One region of the Pseudogulbenkiania sp. AW2-16 genome, then DNA from elsewhere that is predicted to be linked to it. Evidence: predicted binding sites of a transcription regulator. Region 1 holds the regulator's gene; the other holds the start of a gene.
What was found. The regulator HrcA, encoded in region 1, represses chaperone genes, less so after heat shock. The targets are predictions, from matches to a motif close to ATTAGCACTCGNNNNNNNCGAGTGCTAAT.
Positions count from the first base shown of each region.

Region 2: the regulator HrcA is predicted to act here: its motif matches at 1,846-1,874, upstream of groES (co-chaperone GroES).

Region 1 is NZ_CP157668.1:2,358,942-2,362,147, reverse strand. Features, by position in the region: gene dnaX (DNA polymerase III subunit gamma/tau) at 1-293, opposite strand, end outside; gene mltB (lytic murein transglycosylase B) at 353-1,384, opposite strand; gene hrcA (heat-inducible transcriptional repressor HrcA) at 1,434-2,453, opposite strand; gene recA (recombinase RecA) at 2,627-3,206, shown strand, end outside.
Region 2 is NZ_CP157668.1:1,687,092-1,690,297, reverse strand. Features, by position in the region: gene groL (chaperonin GroEL) at 1-1,445, opposite strand, end outside; gene groES (co-chaperone GroES) at 1,490-1,777, opposite strand; gene ABKF58_RS08130 (hypothetical protein) at 1,926-2,378, opposite strand; gene ABKF58_RS08125 (MraY family glycosyltransferase) at 2,405-3,067, opposite strand.

The sequences.
Region 1 (3,206 bases):
TTGGAGGCGGCGTCGATCTCCAAGAGGTCGACGAAGCGGCCGGCGTCGATCTGGCGACAGGCGGAACACTCGCCGCACGGCTCGGCGCCGACACCGGCCTCGCAGTTGAGGCTCTTGGCGAGAATCCGGGCGATGGTGGTCTTGCCCACGCCGCGCGTGCCGGTCAGCAGGTAGGCGTGATGCAGCCGCTCACCGGCCAGGGCGTTGGTCAGGGCGCGCACCACGTGCTCCTGACCGACCAGGTCGGCAAAGCGTTTCGGGCGCCATTTGCGGGCAAGCACTTGATAAGTCATGGTGGCGGATTCTAATTCCAATTGGCAGGCAAGGCGACCCTTTTCGTCGCCGCCCGACGTCACGGCGCCGGTGTCGAAACCGGCTGCTGGCCGAGGAACTGCTGCGCCAGATAACGCTCGCGGATGGCGGCTGCCACCTCCTGCGCCGCTTTGGCGTACAGGGTGCTCTTGTTGTAGCGGGTGATGACGTAGAAGTTGTTCAGACCGAGCCAGTATTCGGTCACGCCGGGCGCGGTTTCCAGCGGCACCAGCACCGCCGGCACCTGGTCGCCCACCGGCGCCTCCGGCTGCACCCCCATCTGCTTCAGCTCGCCCACGGTATAGTGCAGGTTGAACTTGTCGGCCACCAGCTGATCGACCTGCGCCCCCGGCTGCACGCTGGCCGGCAGGATCACGTCGTCGCCGTGGCGCCAGCCGTGCAGCTGGAAGTAATGCGCCACGCTGCCGATCACGTCCGGCACGCTGCCCCAGATATCGCGATGGCCGTCGCCGTCGAAGTCCACCGCCCACTTGCGGTAGCTCGACGGCATGAACTGCGGCCAGCCCATGGCGCCGGCGTAGGAGCCTTTCAAGAGCAGCGGGTTCTTGCCCTCTTCCTTGGCCAGGCGCAGGAACTCGGTGAGTTCGCCGCGGAAGTACTCGGCGCGGCGCGGGTAATCGAAACCGATGGTCGACAGGGCATCCACCACGCGGAAACTGCCGGTGCTGCGGCCGTAGCCGGTCTCGATGCCGATGATCGCCACCACCACCTCCGGCGCCACGCCGAAGGTCGCCTCGGCCCGCTCCAGCGTAGCCGCGTTGTCTTTCCAGAACGCCACGCCGCCGTCGATCAGGCGATCGTTGAAGAAGGCCGTACGGAACTGGTACCACGGCCGCGAGGTGGCCGGGCGGTCGAGTATCTGCAGGATGTTGGGCTTGGTTTCGACGTTGGCGAACACCGCCTCCAGCTCGGGGCGGTCGAACTGGCCGCTGGCCACCTGCTCGTCGATATAGCGTTGCACGTCGGGCCGGGCGAGAAACGCCGCGTCGGCCAGCGCCAGCGAGCTGGTCAGGGCGAGCGTGGCGGCAGCCGAGCAGGTAAGGAGTTTCATCAGGGCGTTCCGGTAAGGCATCCGCCGGCACCACGCCGACCGACTGGGTTTATTGATAGGACAGCGCGCTCGACACCAGGCGCGAGGTAATGTCCACGATGGGAATGACGCGCTCGTAGGCCATGCGGGTCGGGCCCACCACGCCGAGCGTGCCCACCACCTGGCCGTTGATGCAGTAAGGCGCGGTCACGATCGAGCACTCGCCCAGCGTCACCACCCCCGACTCCTCGCCGATGAAAATATTGACCCCCTGCGCGTTGCGGCTCTGGTTGAGCAGCTCCAGCAGCTCGGTCTTGCGCTCGAAGGTCTCGAACAGCTCGCGCAACCGCGTCAGGTCGTCGGAGAGATCGCTGACGTTCAGCAGGTTGGTGCCGCCGGCGATCACCACCGAGGCCGGCGCGTCGCTCATCGCGCTCTGGCCGAAGCGGATCGCCGCCGCCATCAGCTCGGTGATATCCCCCTTCAGCTGGTGCAGCTCGCTCTCCATGCGCTGCGCGATGCTGGTCAAGCCCTGACCGGCGTAGTGCTGGTTGAGAAAGTTGGCGGCCTCGATCAGCTCGGTCGGGGAGTAGTCGCGCGACGGATTGAGCAGGTGATTCTGCACGTCGCCGTCCATGGTCACCAGGATCAGCAAGATGCGCCGCTCCGACAGACGCAAGAACTCGACCTGGCGGAAGGCCACGTCGAGGCGCTGCGGGGTGATCACCACGCCGGCGAAATGGGTGAGATCGGACAGCAGCGACGAGGCCGACTGGGCGATGCGCTGCGGGCTGTCCGGCTGCAGGCTGTGCTCCAGCTCGTGCAGCGTGCCCTCTTCCAGCGGCCGGATGGTCAGCATCCGGTCGACGAACAGGCGGTAGCCCTTGGCGGTCGGTATACGGCCGGCCGAGGTGTGCGGCGAGGCAACCAGGCCCATCTCTTCGAGATCGGCCAGCACGTTACGAATCGAGGCCGGGGACAGGTCCAGCCCCGCCACCATGGCCAGCGTGCGGGAACCGACCGGCTGCCCGTCGGCGATGTAGCGCTCGACCAGAGCTTTCAGCAGGCGTTGCGCGCGTTCGTTCAGCATGCCAATCATTTTACACGTCCCCCGTGGAGTGAGAAGTGGCTGCATTCCCCGGCATTTCAAGCGCCTCACGGCAGATCGCGCTTGGCCGGCGCGCGCATGCCCGCGTTTGAGCGCCATGGGCTTTGTGCGATAATCCGGCGGTACGTTTATCAAACCCGATTTTTGGAGACAGCATGGCGGAGCGTTCCGAAGACAAGAGCAAGGCCCTGGCCGCGGCCCTTGCCCAGATTGAGAAGCAGTTCGGCAAGGGTTCGATCATGCGCATGAGCGACAACCAGATCACCGAAAATCTGCAGGTGATCAGCACCGGCTCGCTCGGTCTCGATCTGGCGCTGGGCGTGGGCGGCCTGCCGCGCGGTCGCGTGGTGGAAATCTACGGCCCGGAATCGTCCGGCAAGACCACGCTGTGTCTGCAGGTGGTGGCCGAAGCGCAGAAACTGGGCGGCACCTGCGCCTACATCGATGCGGAAAACGCGCTCGACCCGACCTACGCCCAGAAACTCGGCGTCAACGTCGAAGACCTGCTGATCTCGCAGCCGGACACCGGCGAACAGGCGCTGGAAATCTGTGACATGCTGGTGCGTTCCAGCGGCGTCGACGTGATCGTGGTCGACTCGGTGGCGGCCCTGGTGCCGAAGGCCGAAATCGAAGGCGAAATGGGCGACAACCACGTCGGCCTGCACGCCCGCCTGATGAGCCAGGCGCTGCGCAAGCTGACCGGCAATATCAAGCGCACCAACACCCTGGTGATCT
Region 2 (3,206 bases), 670 kb from region 1:
CTGGCAGCGTTGTAACCGAAGTTACCCTTTCCTTCCAGCACCTTGTTCACAACAACCGACGGCTCGTCGCCGGCGTTCTGAACGATCTGGCGCAGCGGAGCTTCGATGGCCTTCAGCACGATCTTGACGCCGGCGTCCTGATCGACGTTGTCGGTCACCAGCGACTCCAGGGTAGCGCGGGCGCGCAGGATGGCCACGCCACCGCCGGGCACCACGCCTTCTTCCACGGCAGCGCGGGTAGCGTGCAGTGCGTCTTCGACACGGGCCTTCTTCTCCTTCATTTCCACTTCGGTAGCGGCACCAACCTTGATCACGGCAACGCCGCCGGCCAGCTTGGCCACGCGCTCTTGCAGTTTTTCACGGTCGTAATCGGAAGTGGCTTCTTCGATCTGGCGGCGGATTTCGCCAACGCGGGCCTGGATGGCAGCGTGCTCACCCACACCGTCGATGATGATGGTGTTTTCCTTGCCCACTTCGATACGCTTGGCTTGGCCCAGCATGTCGAGGGTGACTTTTTCCAGGGTCAGACCCACTTCTTCGGCGATCACGGTACCGCCGGTCAGGGTAGCGATGTCCTGCAGCATGGCCTTGCGGCGGTCGCCGAAGCCCGGAGCCTTGACGGCCACCACTTTCAGGATGCCGCGGATGGTGTTCACCACCAGCGTGGCCAGCGCTTCGCCTTCGACGTCTTCTGCAATGATCAGCAGCGGACGGCTAGCCTTGGCAACTTGCTCCAGCACCGGCAGCAGGTCGCGGATGTTGGAAATCTTCTTGTCGAACAACAGCACGAACGGGTTGTCCAGTGCAGCGATCTGTTTTTCCTGGTTGTTGATGAAGTACGGGGACAGGTAGCCGCGGTCAAACTGCATGCCTTCCACCACGTCCAGCTCGTTGCTCAGCGACTTGCCGTCTTCAACGGTGATCACGCCTTCCTTGCCCACTTTTTCCATGGCGTCGGCGATGATCTGGCCGATGTCCAGATCGGAGTTGGCGGAGATCGAACCCACCTGGGCGATTTCCTTGGAGGTGGTGCACGGCTTGGCGATCTTGGCCAGCTCGCCGACCAGGGCCACCACGGCCTTGTCGATGCCGCGCTTCAGGTCCATCGGGTTCATGCCGGCGGCAACGAACTTCATGCCTTCCTGCACGATGGCCTGCGCCAGCACGGTTGCGGTGGTGGTACCGTCACCGGCCACGTCGGAGGTCTTGGAAGCCACTTCCTTGACCATCTGGGCGCCCATGTTCTCGAACTTGTCCTTCAGTTCGATTTCCTTGGCGACGGACACGCCGTCCTTGGTGATGGTCGGAGCACCGAAGGAGCGGTCCAGCACCACGTTGCGGCCTTTCGGGCCCAGGGTCACTTTGACAGCGTCGGCCAGGATGTTGACACCGTTGACCATCTTGGCACGAGCGGAATCACCGAATTTTACGTCTTTAGCAGCCATTCTTTACTTCTCCAGAATCTGATTCAGTCGGTTGTGGGGACGGATTACTCAACGATGCCCATAACGTCTTCCTCGCGCATCACGAGGACTTCATCGCCATCGACCTTGACGGTCTGGCCGGAGTACTTGCCGAAGATCACTTTGTCGCCGACCTTCAGCTCCAGCGGACGGCGCTCGCCGTTTTCCAGAATCTTGCCGTTGCCCACGGCGATCACTTCGCCCATGTCCGGCTTCTCGGCAGCCGCACCCGGCAGAACGATACCGGAAGCCGTCTTTTCTTCCGCCTCGAGGCGCTTGATTACAACACGGTCGTGCAAAGGACGAATTGCCATTGTTCTCTCCTGTTAGCAGTGGCTGGTGAGAATGAAAAATCAATCAAATCAGCAAATTGGCCCGGCGCATTAGCACTCGGGGCTTGCGAGTGCTAATGATAGGGACAGGGCAAGAGGTTTTCAAGAGAGGGGGCCGTCAAAAAATTTTCTATCGATTCTGCTTATACGATAGCGCCGCCGACCTCTCCTTACCGAGTGCGGGGCGGTAAAGCACCATCCAGCGCGGAGACCTGAACCGGATGATCATGCGATACAGGTACAGGTACGTCAGCACAAACACACCCACACACACCATCAAGACCGTGGTGTTGTTCCAGAACAGCATCGCAGGTGCGACCGACAAGGACGACAATGCCCACAGGTAGGGTGATGTCATGCTGTTACGTCGCGTCATGTGACGCGCCTCTTTCGAGCCAACCATCCAGCGCACCAAGCGCTTGTAGACCAGCATGTGCAGATGCAGTCCATCGGGCACCCCGGGAGACACCCCTCGCAGGAATTTCTTGCGGTAAATGGAGAACAGCGTTTCGAAGACCGGATAAATCACCAGCAGTAACGGAAACCACGGCGACACCTCTGGATGCCGCATCACCAGCAACACCGACAGCTCCGCAATCAGAAAGCCGATCAGGTAAGCCCCCCATCACCGGCAAAGAGCAGCCCGCGCGGGAAGTTCCATACCAGAAAGCCCAGCACCGCCCCCGTTGCGGCAAAGCACAAGCCCATGAGTTGGGGGTCATGCACCTTGAACGCCACATAGGCCAGCGCCATAAAGATGAACACCGAGACCATTCCGGCCAAGCCGTTGTAGCCATCGATGATATTGATGGCATGAGCGACGCCCCCAACGGCGATGACGGTAAGCACCAGCGAAAGCCACCAGTGGTGGCGCAAAAGCTGATCTACACCTGGCACATCCAGTCGCAACAAACTGGCCTTCAACAACCAGAAACCTAGTGCAGCGGCGACAAAGGTTGCCAACAAACGGGGCAGCGGCCCTACATTTTTGGTCAAGTCTTCAGCCAGCCCGGCCCCAAACGCCGGCAAGGCGGCGATCAGTAGCAATAAACTTAACGTCTCCCCTGTCAGCCCTCCCAGAATCAGCGCCCCCACCACCAGACCAGCCATTAGAGGCACGCCGCCGATACGGGGCACGGGAGCTGCATGGAATTTCTGCACTCCACCAAGGTCATGATCAGAAGAGAAGCGATCATGGAGATGGCGGAAGCGGACCAAGAGAACACCAACGACAAAGGAGCAAAACAGTGCTCCAAGAAGGATTAGAAGCATGCCAAATTCTATCTGAATAAGGGATTTGGGAAGATCAGCCGCACTGTAATGCCACGGATGAGGCGGGGTTGATTCTACCAATCAGGGGAGAGAGGGGACAATGCTACCTGGGCTCAAAGCCATGCATAGCGCATTATGC